3 regions of the Aeromonas sp. CU5 genome follow, and region 2 is predicted to be linked to each of the others. Evidence: predicted binding sites of a transcription regulator. Region 2 holds the regulator's gene; each other region holds the start of a gene.
The links. Region 2 encodes LexA, which represses DNA repair genes until DNA is damaged. Its sites were predicted from a motif close to ANCTGTNTNNNNANACAGNT; they were not measured.

Region 1 (4,308 bases), 1.3 Mb from region 2:
AGCGGATACTACAGCGATACCATTCGTTTTCGACCCCGCCAGCAGCGGTAGGTGTCTCGTCAGCAAGCACATCCTCGTTCTGCACCTCGGCAACCAGCTTGCCATTGTCATAGGCCCAATAAGAGGAGAACCGTCCCTTGTCGTTGGCGCCAAGTTCGGTCGAGCCCTGATAATTGCTGTCCTCTCCATCCAGCTGGTCAGGCTCGAACACCGCGTATACCCCGAGCAAATTGGTGGATGAGGCGGCAGCATCGTGTAACTGCTGATTGATGGCACTGCGCAGCGCCTCTGAATGAACAAAGTTGTCGGCCGCATTCTTGCGCTGGAACAACACGCTCTCGGCCAGCAAACTGGCCCGGAAATAGGCCTCATCGAGATAGCTGGTCACCTTGGCCGCCTGCTCGGAGCCCATCGCCTTCATCCAGTTCTCGGCTGACTGCTGAGCATCCTGCATGGTGGCTTGTCGCACCTGCTGCTGCATCTTGTCCGCGTTATATATCGAGGAAGCGACCAGCGCAGCAGCGGTGACCAATAGACAGCAGCCAGCGATCAGGGTAATCCGGCCCTGGACAGAAAGTGCGCTCATGCCAATGTTCCTATGTAAGAGAGAGCGATATGGGTAGATTATCGACTTTATAAACAAAAACTTAACCATCTCACAGCAAATCCAGTGATAGCTGGTTAACCTCCCCCTCTTTTGGCAACCCCACCACCAGCCCCAGCAAGCGCACCGAACGCCCTTCCGCACGCAGCAGACCCTCTTTTAGCAAAGGGATAAACAGGCTGGCCTGATAGCCGCCTTGGCTGCGATAGACAGTAGTCTGATGGAAGTCGGCAAATTTTATTTTAATCCCCTGTCCCATCACCTGCTCGGCACAACAAGCTGCCTGGAAACGCCGCTCCAGCTCCGGCAGCAACTGCTGCAATACCGTCATGCAAGCCTCCTCGTTCGACAAATCACTTGCCAACGTGGTCTCCACTCCGATGGTTTTGCGGATCCGGTGCGCCTGCACCGGCTGCTCATCCAGACCCCAGATCCGGGTCGTCAGCATCTCGCCCAACTTGCCAAAACGGCGGCACAGCTCGTCGGCAGGCAAGGCTCGCGCATCCTCGCAGGTATAAAGCCCCTGCGCCTCCAGCCGCTCGGCAGTCTTGCGGCCGACCCCGGGCAGTTTGCCAAGGGGCAACTGGCAGACAAACTCCGCCACCTCATCGGGGCGAATGACAAACAACCCATCAGGCTTACGCTGCTCCGAGGCGAGCTTGGCCAGAAACTTGTTCGGTGCCACCCCGGCCGAGGCAGTCAGGCCCAATTCGCTGACAATGGCCTGACGGATCTCCTGGGCCATCAAGGTGGCACTGCCGCCGCAGCAGGTGCTATGGGTCACATCGAGATAAGCCTCGTCCAGCGACAGCGGTTCCACCAGATCGGTATAACGGAGGAAAATAGCCCTGAGCTGGCGGGAGATATCTTTGTAAACCGCCATTCGCCCGGGGATCAGCACCAGCGGCGGACAGAGCTTTTTCGCCAGTGCGCTCGGCATGGCGGAGCGCACCCCGAAGCGGCGCGCTACATAGTTGCAGGTCGAGATGACGCCACGCCGCTCGGAGGCACCACCGATGGCCAGCGGCACCTCCCGCAGTGAGGGGTTGTCCCGCATCTCCACGGCGGCAAAAAAGCAGTCCATGTCGATATGGATGATCTTGCGCATACCACTGTATAAATAAACAGACATGGCATCATCTTACCCCAAGGACAGCAGTAGCTCTATCTCTCTCATTGCGGCTAGAATAATAGACTCCAAGGAGACTTTTATCATCACAATGACAAGGAGCGTTAGGGATGAAATATGTTTGGCTGGGACTCTGTTTGCTGCCAATGGCTGGCATCAGCAAGAACAACCCGACGGCAGAGTGCCGCTGGCTATACGACCGGATTGAGATACTGGAACAAGCTATCAAGAAAGGGGACACGCTCGGCACAGAGCAGGAGTTATCACGCTGGCGCGGGGAGTTCGAGAGCAAGCAATGTAAACAGTACGACTACTGAGCCGGACAATATGGCGTGATCGACAACGGCTGATAACAAACGGGCCCCGGTCAAGATGAGCGGGGCCCGTTTTTCAAAGCATGGCTAGCTTGATTCATCAGCAAAGTGTGGTCAGGGCAGCACCATAGGGCCTGCCACCGCCATCGCTACCTCATCCCCGCGCAGCACCCGCACCAGCTCCAGAGCAAATTCGATAGCACTGCCCGGCCCCTGACTGGTAATAAGGCGATGGGCCTCATCCCTGACCACCCGCTCATCTGACAACTGCGATGTCGGTAGTTGGGACTGAAAGCCGGGGTGGCAGGTGACGATGGCGCCATCCAGCAGACCATGATGTTGCAACACCACCACGGGGGCGGCACAGATGGCAGCGCGCCAGCGGCCAAGGGCGGCCTGCTCTTTGAGCAGATCGATGGCCAGCGGGGTATCGCGAATCACTTCGCTGCCGGGCAAGCCACCCGGCACCACTATGGCCTCAAAGTCCCGACCGGTAAGCTCGTCGATATGGCAATCCGCCACCAGTTGTACTCCGCGCGAGGCGCGGATCTGCCGCACCCCAGCAGGACAACAAGAGGCCAACAGCACCTCGATGCCCGCACGCACCAGGGTATCAACGATGGCAACTGTCTCAATCTCTTCAGACCCGGGGGCCACCAGCACCAATACACTCATTTATGCCTCCTTGCTTCTTGCCTGCCATAGCCAGGGTTCAGACGTTCTGACTCTTCTCTTTGATCGTCTGATAGAGCCCCTGATTGACCGGTACGGCGATACCATGTTTGGCCGCCTTGCTCAGCAGGAAGCCGGTGATGGCCTCGATCTCGGTCTCTCGTCCCAGCTCCATATCCTGATACATGGAGGAGTAGTTGTCGGCAGTCAACTCGACCACTGTCATCGCCCGGCGCTGCAGCTCTTCAGCCGTGGTGGCAATACCCTCGGCGCACATCACATCCGCCACTTCCACACAGATCTGCTGCAGGACATCAGCAAAGCGGGGGCCAGCCAGCTCGCCGTTTTTCAGCTTGTAGAGCGCAGTAAGCGGATTAATGGCACAATTTATCGCCAATTTTTGCCACTGACGAGCCAAAACATGCTCATCCCAGCCGGCCTGGCCGAGGGCAATAGCAAGATCATCCGCCAATCCAGCATACGCCTTGGCAGCCTCATTGATCGGGCCAAGCCAGGTTTCACCCTTGCCAGTATGGCGGAAGACAAAATGGCCGCAGCGCATGGCACCATGACTGGTGACACCGGCAATCACCGGATTGTGCGGGAACATCTCGACTACCTGCTCGGCAATCCCCATCCCATTGTGCAGCAGCACAATCGGTACCGCGGCGTCCAGTTTACCTGCCAGCGGCGCCAGAGCGGCAATAACCTGGCTGGCCTTGGTCATCACCAGCAGACGCTTGATCTTGCCGGGTTTGCTGACAAATCCGCGCTCGATATTGAGCAGTTGCACCTGCCCTTCCAGCGAGGTGAAATCGGTCCCCGGATGGAGCGTGGACTGATGGTGATCGCGCAACAAGACACGGGTTGATTGGCCGCTGATGGTCAACAGGGAGGCAACCACGCCGCCGAGGGCGCCGCATCCCAACAGTGACCACTGCGGGATAACAGGTGGAATAACAGCAGGGGTAGCAAGCTGTCGGGAACTCTTAAATCCGCTTGGCATGATGTGACTCTGTCAGGGTAAGGGTTGCATTCCTCTCAACCTGTTACCGAAGGAAATTGAAGATATCATGAATGGACACTAACGGGTCCACCCGTTCTGTGCGCAGGGGATTCTAGCAGAGCGGCCCTATCAAAATCAGCAAATTTGCTGATTTTCTGGTAGATTTGCCCACCTATAGCGCAACATGAGGAGCCCTGACATGCCGTCATTCGATATTGTCTCAGAAGTCAAAATGAACGAGGTGTTGAACGCCGTCGAGAACGCCAATCGTGAACTGGCGACCCGTTTCGATTTTCGTGGTGTTGAAGCCAGCTTCGAGCTGAACAAAGAAGAAGTAAAGTTGGAGGCTGATGCCGACTTCCAGCTCAAGCAGATGGTCGAGATCCTGCGCGCCGCCCTGCTCAAGCGCAATATTGAGAACAGCTCGATGGAAGCTGGGGACAGCGTTCACTCCGGCAAGCGCTTCCACCTGACCGTCAAGTTCAAGCAGGGGATCGAAAAAGAGATCGCCAAGAAGCTGGTCAAGCTGATCAAGGACTCCAAGATCAAGGTGCAAGTTGCCATTCAAGGGGATGAAGTGCGC
Region 2 (4,308 bases):
GCCACTCAGGGCGATCAGTCGGGGTAACAGGGGAAAGAGCAACAACAGCAGCGCCAAACCGAGGGCAATGGCCAACCCCAGCGCCCGCAGCAGAGTATCGAGCTGGGCGCGGCCGTTGGCAGCGCCGTGGGCCTGCGCCGTCAGCCCGGTAGTCGACATCCGCAGAAAGCCGAGTAGCCAGAAGATGAGATTGATCAGGGTCGCGCCAACCGAGACGCCCCCCAGAAACCAGGCCTGACCGAGGTGACCGATCACCCAGGTGTCCACCAGCCCCAGCAAGGGAGTGGAGATATTGGAGAAGACCATGGGCAGGGCGAGAACAAAGACCGCACGGTGACGAGAGGGATCACGCCACCATGGGGCAACCGGCGGGGTCATTTTCAGTAGCCAGCCAGCTTCATCATGCGGGAAAAATCAGACAACATGGTAGCCATCGGCACCCGGGGCACCTCACCCGGCACCACCTGCGGGCGGAACACCCCCTGCAGCTTGCCCTTGGGATTGATGAGCACGATGGAGGCGGAGTGATCGATCAGGTAATCCTTCTCACCCTGATTGGCGATGGAGTAGATCAGCCCCAGATTGCGCACGAACGGGAACAGCTTGTCGTGGGGGGCGGTGGCCGCCTTGAACTCGGGATTGAAGAAGGCGGTGTAGGTCTTGAGACGGGGAATGTCATCGCGCTGGGGGTCTGCCGAAATAAACACCACCTGACTGTTGGACGCCATCTTCTTCAGCTGGTCATACACGGAGCGCATATCTGCCAGGGTAGTGGGGCAGATATCGGGGCAGAAGGTGTAGCCGATAAACAGAAAGGTCCAGTGCCCCTTCAGGTTGGCAGGGGTGAACGGCTTGTTGTCCGCATCGGTAAAGGCGAAATCATTGATATCCCGCCCCGCAGGATAGTAGTCAGCCTGTTGCGGCTGCTCAGGCTGGGTGGCGTAGAACGCCAGGGTCAGGCAGCCTGTCAGCAGTAGAAAAAGCAGGGGATAGCGGAGCTTTATCATCACAAGAGACCCTTTAAGTTCGAGGTAGATGGCCAGCAGTGACCGGACAAGAGGGGTATTGTACCCCAGCGAGCCAGCAACGTGGGTCAACCTTGTGTCTCGCACAGTCAGGAACCGACCATTTGGCACAATTGATCGCCAGTTCAGACCATAAAAAAACCGGCCCCTCGGGTGCCGGTTAGGTGTGCGTCTGCTTGCCTCTTCTGCTCAGGGGCGAGCGTTGCGTCCCTGCTGCAACATCTTGCCGATGGCCCGCACGCCGATGGGAATGACGGGTGCCAGCAAGCCCTCTTCCCCCTGGCGATCGCCATGGCCCCGCTTGAACAGTAACACCAGACGCACCACCTTCTCCTTCGGGCATCCCAACCAGAGTGTCCAGTGTGAACCCTTGTGGTGTAACCAGAGACCATAAAACCAGGTCATCCGGCTACCTTTGACACAACGGGTGATAGACGATGCCGATGGTACAACTACCACCTCTGAATCCCATGGCGATCTTGATGCCATACCAGTCCTCCTTGACCGACAGGTCATATTGCTGCATCGGCCTGAGCGATCGTCAGGCCCGTCACGACTAGCTGCAACTCTACGAGTGGTCCCCTCTGCCCGACAGGGCTCGGGATCTCCCCACTCCCCCTTCATATCCCGTGAAGGTGTACTTCGCGATTCTCGTTGTTACCGGCCCTCCCATAACGGCTCATTGACGTTGTCCCCATGAGGAGCCGAGCCCCGTCTCGGCGACAGGGCACTGATCTGAGCATATATCTGAAATAGATGATTGGTAACCGGTCGCGCAGGACAAAAATGCCGCCGCCGACGATCTGCTTGATATGACAGGGAAAGTGCGCCAGAAACAGCACGGCCTCCCGAAGGAGGCCGTGTGGCAAACGCAGTTGGAGGGAAGAATTACATCCAGTCGGCGTTGCGGATCACTCCAACCGCCAGCCCCTCGATAGTGAGCTGCTGGCAGGAGAGATCCACCTCGATGGGGGATAGCTCTTCGTTCTCCGGCAACAACCATACCTGACTGCCCTTGCGCTGGAAGCGCTTGACGGTGACATCCTCATCGAGACGGGCGACCACCACCTGACCATTACGCACATCCTGAGTCTTGTGCACCGCCAGCAGGTCACCATCCAGAATGCCGATGTTCTTCATGCTCATTCCCTGTACCCGCAGCAGAAAATCTGCCCGCGGATGGAACAGGGAGGGATCCACCTGATAATGGCTCTCGATATGCTCCTGAGCCAGAATGGGTTCACCGGCGGCCACCTTGCCGATCAGCGGCAGGCCACTCTCTGCCAGTACCTCTTCCTCTTCGAGCAACAGGCGAATGCCGCGGGACGTGCCCGGCATGATCTCGATGACCCCTTTCTTGGCCAGGGCCTTCAGATGTTCTTCGGCCGCATTGGCCGATTTAAAACCAAGCTTCTGGGCAATCTCGGCACGAGTCGGCGGCATACCGGTCTCGCTCATGTTTACCTTGATCAGCTCCAGCACTTCGGCCTGGCGGGGGGTAAGGGGTTTCATAGCATTGGCACCTGTTTTTTTATACAGCACACTGGCAGTATATACAGTGTGCCAGCCAAGGCAAGGCACAGCTGACATTTGTCGCAACCCATCCCGCATTTATCACTGTTTTGATCTCGCTCAGCCGACTCATCGTACCTCTCGGCGACAAGGGGCTACCGATTTGCTATGCTCACGCCGCATTTTTTTGGAGAGCAGACGCACATGTCCATAGGGCAGAAGATATCCAGAGCCATCCTGCAATGGCCGGTCAGTGGCTTGGTCAATCACAAGAGCTTGCCGGAAAATCCCATCACCGAGCTCAATCTGGACCCGGACAGACCCATTGTCTATGCCCTGAAAACCAGTTCGATCACCGACCTGATGACCTTGCAGCAGTGCTGCGAGGATCTCGGTCTGCCCGGCCCCTTCACCCCGCTGGAGCTCAATGGCCAGCTGCTGCCGCGCTACGTCTGTCTGGATCGTCCGCCTCCCCTGTTCGGCAAGCGCAGCAAGCCGCTGCCGTTCTTGCAAGAGTTCCACCAGCTGCTGGATCTGCACAAGCAGGATCCCGAGCTGGATATCCAGGTGGTGCCCGTTACTCTGTTCTGGGGCCGTGCCCCGGGTCGGGAAGGGGAAGAGGCCTCCGGCCTCAACATCATCAGCAGCCTGGCGCCAAACCGGCTGAAGAAGGCGCTGATCGTAATCCTCAAGGGTCGTGAGAATCTGGTGCGCTTCTCGCCGCCGCTCTCTTTGCGCCACATGGCAGACAAACACGGCACCGATGAAGCGATCGCCCACAAGCTGGCGCGCGTGGCCCGCACCCACTTCAGTCGCCAGCAGCTGGCCGCCACCGGACCGAAACTGCCCAACCGCAATCTGCTGTTCAAGCAGCTGCTCGACTCCGGGGTGATCCAGCAAGCCATTGAAGAAGAAGCCCAGCGCGAGAACATTAGCCTCGAGAAGGCGCAAAAGCGCGCCCACGGCTACATGGATGAAATTGCCTCCGATTTCTCCTACCGGCTGATCCGCCTTGGCGAGAGCTTCCTCGGCTGGCTGTGGAACAAGCTCTATCGCGGTTTGTCGGTCAATGGTGCCGAGAAGGTACGCCAGCTGGCGCAGGAAGGGCACGAGATTGTCTATGTCCCCTGCCATCGCAGCCACATGGACTACCTGCTGCTCTCCTACGTCATCTACCACCAGGGGATGGTGCCGCCCCATATCGCGGCAGGCATCAACCTCAACTTCTGGCCAGCAGGCCCGATCTTCCGCCACGGCGGTGCCTTCTTCATTCGCCGCACCTTCAAGGGCAACCCGCTCTACAGCACGGTATTCCGCGAATACCTCAACCTGCTGTTTGCCAAGGGTTACTCGGTGGAGTTCTTCACCGAAGGGGGCCGCTCCCGTACCGGCCGTCTGCTGCCACCCAAGACAGGCATGCTGGCGATGACCCTGCAGGCGATGATGCGCGGGCTGGACAGGCCGGTCACCCTGGTGCCGGTCTATCTGGGCTACGAGCACGTGATGGAGGTGAACACCTACCACAACGAACTCAAGGGCAGCCGCAAGGAGAAGGAGAGCTTCCTGCAGGTGCTCGGGATTCTGCGCAAGCTGCGTAACTACGGCCGTGGCTTCGTCAACTTCGGTGAGCCATTGACCCTCAACAGTTACCTCAGTGAACACGTCCCGGAGTGGAAATCCCATATCGGCGAAGAGGAGCGCCCTGAGTGGATGGCGGGCACAGTCAACAATCTGGCCGAGCTATTGATGACTCGCATCAATGCCGCCGCCG
Region 3 (4,308 bases), 1.3 Mb from region 2:
TCCCTCGCAGATCTTGGGCCCGGATATCTTCAATCTCCTCGTTGATCTGGCGCAGGGAGTGGCTCAGGGTTGCCAGCAGTCGCGTCCCCTCCTCCGTCAATTCGAGCTTACGAGTCAGGCGAATAAACAGGCGAAAACCCAACAGCCCTTCCAGATGGCGAATGCGGTGGCTGATGGCCCCCTGAGTGAGGTTCATCTCCTCGGCAGCGCGAGTAAAGCTGAGGTGACGGGCCGTGCTCTCGAAGGTGTGCAGCAGGGCCAGGGTATTCTGTTGTACCAGCATGGATAACCTCGTGATGACGCGCGTTGCGGTGCAGGCCATTAGTATGCCATTCACTCTCATGGATTAAACAGGCTAATCCATACCGCCCCTTTTTTCGTTTGTCTGCCCGCCACAGCGCCTCTTTAATAGGATCAAACCCTATCCCTGTTCATGAGGTGGACAATGAAAAACGGACTCAAGATTGTGGTCATCGGTGCAGGCTCCAGCTATACCCCGGAGCTGATCGAGGGATTGATCCAGCGTCAGCACGAGCTGCCGCTGCGCGAACTCTGGCTGGTCGACATCGACGATGGCCGCGAGAAGATGGAGATCATCGCCGCCCTTACCCGCCGTATGCTGGCCAAGGCCGGGCTGGCGGTCAGGGTTGAAACCCGGCTGGAGCGGGAAGAGGCACTGCGCGGCGCCGACTACGTCTGCTCCCAGTTTCGCGCCGGTTGTCTGGAAGCCCGCATCAGCGATGAGCGGATCTCGTTGAAATATGGACTCATTGGACAAGAGACCAACGGACTTGGCGGCTTTGCCAACGCCTGCCGGACAATCCCCATCGCCCTGCAGATCGCCGCCGACATGGAGCGTCTCTGCCCCGATGCCTGGCTGCTCAACTTCACCAATCCGTCAGGCATGGTGACCGAAGCCGTGTTGCGCCACAGCAAGATCAAGGCGGTAGGGCTTTGCAACGTACCTGTGATCATGCAAAAAGGGGTCGCCACCCTGCTGGAGAGCCGCGATGAGCAGGAGTTCATCATGCAGGTGGCGGGACTCAACCACTTTATCTTCGTGCGCCAGATCCAGCATCAGGGCAAGGATAAACTCAGCGAGGTGATCGCCCGGCTCGCGCAAGGGCCCGATCCGCTGGTACCGCGCAATATTCCCCCCTTTGCCTGGCCCAAAGATCTGCTGGCCAATCTGGGCATGATCCCCTGTGCTTATCTGCGCTACTACTACATGAGCGACGATATCCTCAAGCAGGAGCTCGGTGAGGCCAGTGGCGAAGGAACCCGAGGCGAAGTGGTCAAGGCCATCGAACAGCAGCTGTTCGATCTCTATCGCAACCCGGATCTCGCCGAGAAACCGAAGGCGCTGGAAGGACGCGGCGGCCAGTACTATTCAGAAGCAGCGTGCGAACTGATGAGCGCCATCCACAACGACAAGCGCATCATCATGCACGTCAACACCCGCAACAACGGCGCTATCAACGGTCTGCCGGACGAGTGCGCCGTGGAGGTCAGCGCCCTCATCACCAAGTCGGGCCCGCTTGCGCTCAACGTGGCCCCTTTCCCGCAAGACACCCTGCGGCTACTGCAGTTGATGAAGGAGTTCGAACAGCTCACCATCGAAGCAGCCATCACCGGCAACCGCCATACCGCCTGGCGCGCCCTGGTGCTCAACCCGCTCATCACCAGCGGTAGTCGACTGGAGCAGGCGCTGGATGAGGTGATTGCCGCCCATCCAGATCTGATGTCGGCCTTCCACTGATCCCCCGCGTCTCTCTTCGCGGATCTCTCCTCACTATCCCGTGCGGGTCACCACTCTGGTGGCCCGTTATCGTTAAAAATGGCGGCCCCCTCTTTACTGTATATAAGACCAGTATATACTGTATGCATACACAGTAAAGTTGACCTATACAGGATGAGACCATGCTGACCCAGCTGACCGTCAACAACTTCGCCATCGTCAAGTTTCTCGAACTCGATCTGCAACCGGGCATGACCTGCATCACAGGTGAGACTGGTGCCGGTAAATCCATCGCCATCGACGCCCTTGGTCTCTGTCTCGGGGAACGAGCCGAAGCGGGCATGGTGCGACCCGATAGCGACAAAAGCGAGGTCAGCGCCCGCTTCCTGCTGGACAACAACCCGGCCGCCCGCGCCTGGCTAGCCACCAACGAACTGGAAAACGAAGGTGAGTGTATCGTGCGGCGAGTCATCTCCGCCGAAGGGCGCTCGCGCAGCTATATCAATGGCGTGCCCGTCCCCCTCACCCAGCTCAAAAATCTGGGCCAACAACTGGTCAACGTCCATGGCCAGCATGCTCATCAGATGCTGCTCAAGCCTGATTACCAGCTCGCCCTGCTCGACGGTTATGCCGGTCACCATCTGCTGCTCAATGAAGTGCGCCAGCATTATCAACTGTGGCGCCAGCTGCAAAACGAGCTGAACCGGCTCAAGGCCGAGCAGCAACAGCGGGAAGCCCGCCGCCAGCTCATCGAATATCAGGTGCAGGAGCTCGATGAATTTGCCCTGCAGCCGGGGGAGTTCGAGCAGATAGAAGAGGAGCACCAGCGTCTCGCCAACGGCACTGATTTGATGCAAGAGTGCGGCGCCTGCCTCGATCTGCTCTATGACAATGAAGAGACCACCATCGCCGGTCTGCTGCAAGTGGCAGTAGACAGAGCCGAAGGACTGGTCGCCATGGACAGCCGCCTCACCCCGGTACTGGAGATGCTGAACGAAGCCCTGATCGGGGTGCAGGAGAGCCACAGCGAGCTGCGCAGCTACCTCGATCAGCTGGAGCTGGATCCCGAACGCTTCAATGAGCTGGAAGCCCGCCTCTCCAAGGCGATCAATCTGGCCCGCAAGCACCACGTCAAACCAGCAGATCTGGCCCAGCACCATCAGGAGCTGGCCTCCGATCTCGCCCGCCTCAACTCCGACGAGGAGCGGTTAGAGGGGATGGAAGATGAGCTGGCCGAGGCCCGTCAGGCTTTTGTCCAGGCTGCCGAAGCCCTGAGCCAGAGCCGTCAGCGTTACGCCCAGGAGCTGGGCGCCAAGGTAACTAGCAGCATGCACGAGTTGGCAATGCCCGATGGCCGTTTTGCCATCGAGGTACGCCCCGATGCCCAGAGCAGCCTCTCCCCACTGGGTATAGATCGGGTGGAATTCATGGTCACCACCAACCCGGGCCAACCCATTCAGCCACTTGGCAAGGTAGCGTCAGGGGGTGAACTGTCGCGTATCAGCCTTGCCATCGTGGTGATCAGTGCCCGCAAGATCTCCACCCCAACCCTGATTTTCGATGAGGTGGATGTGGGGATCAGCGGCCCGACTGCCGCCGTGGTAGGTCGCCTGCTGCGCCAGCTCGGGGAGTCCACTCAGGTGATGGTGGTCACTCACTTGCCGCAGGTGGCAGGCAACGGCCACCAGCATATGGTGGTGAGCAAGCATACCGACGGCAAAACCACCGAAACCCAAATGAGCGCCCTTGATGAGACCGCCCGTCTCAATGAGCTGGCACGGCTGCTCGGTGGCGACCAGATCACAGACAACACCCTGGCCAATGCCCGCGAGCTGCTGCGCCGCTGAATCAGGTGATAAGGCAGATTTGCAGAGATGGCGACTGATAGGGCTGACCAAACATGCTGACGGCGCTGGCACAAGCGAACGCCATTGCCCTCGCAGTCAGCAATAGCCAATAGCCAATAGCCAATAGCCAATAGCCAATAGCCAATAGCCAATAGCCAATAGCCAATAGTGAGAACCGAACTCGCGTCAGGATTACCGACCCAGATCAATAAAATAGCGAGTTAGGCGAAGCTGGCAGCAACATGGGCGCGGATCCGGTTGCCTTCATGCAGCGGATTTCGCATAGTGTTGCCCCCCTTTATGGGTATCCAATTGTGAGGCTTTGTCTATGATCCACGTTTTTGGTCACAAGAATCCTGATAGCGACAGTATCTGCAGTGCGCTGGTTATCACCGACTGGCTCAATGGCCAGGGCCGTCAGGCCACCCCATGGCGTCTGGGTGACCTGCGCACCGAAACCCGTTTTATTCTGGAGCAGGCTGGCGTCAGCGAACCCGAGTTGCTGACCAAAGATCTGACCGGTGAAGATGTCTGGCTGGTGGATTTCAGTGATCTGGAACAGGGCCCCGCCACACTGGCACAAGCCAATGTACTGGGTCTGGTGGATCACCACCGTCTCGGCACCCTGGTCACCCAGTCTCCACTGGATGCCTGGATCCGTGCCGTCGGCTGCACCTGCACCATCGCCTTCGATCTGTTGAGCCAGCAAGGTACCGTGACCCG

Region 1: the regulator LexA is predicted to act here: its motif matches at 1,715-1,734, upstream of dinB (DNA polymerase IV).
Region 3: the regulator LexA is predicted to act here: its motif matches at 1,876-1,895, upstream of recN (DNA repair protein RecN).

What each region holds. Positions count from the first base shown of each region.
Region 1 covers NZ_CP023817.1:346,877-351,184, reverse strand. The annotation lists gene CK911_RS01590 (methyl-accepting chemotaxis protein) at 1-586, opposite strand, end outside; gene dinB (DNA polymerase IV) at 657-1,712, opposite strand; gene CK911_RS01580 (hypothetical protein) at 1,844-2,050, shown strand; gene CK911_RS01575 (DJ-1 family glyoxalase III) at 2,162-2,722, opposite strand; gene CK911_RS01570 (ketopantoate reductase family protein) at 2,760-3,725, opposite strand; gene CK911_RS01565 (YajQ family cyclic di-GMP-binding protein) at 3,925-4,308, shown strand, end outside.
Region 2 covers NZ_CP023817.1:3,687,013-3,691,320, forward strand. The annotation lists gene CK911_RS16540 (MATE family efflux transporter) at 1-378, opposite strand, end outside; gene CK911_RS16545 (SCO family protein) at 381-1,007, opposite strand; gene CK911_RS16550 (hypothetical protein) at 1,215-1,430, opposite strand; gene lexA (transcriptional repressor LexA) at 1,914-2,537, opposite strand; gene plsB (glycerol-3-phosphate 1-O-acyltransferase PlsB) at 2,742-4,308, shown strand, end outside.
Region 3 covers NZ_CP023817.1:2,374,531-2,378,838, forward strand. The annotation lists gene CK911_RS10350 (LysR substrate-binding domain-containing protein) at 1-283, opposite strand, end outside; gene CK911_RS10355 (6-phospho-beta-glucosidase) at 446-1,759, shown strand; gene recN (DNA repair protein RecN) at 1,921-3,585, shown strand; gene CK911_RS10365 (manganese-dependent inorganic pyrophosphatase) at 3,914-4,308, shown strand, end outside.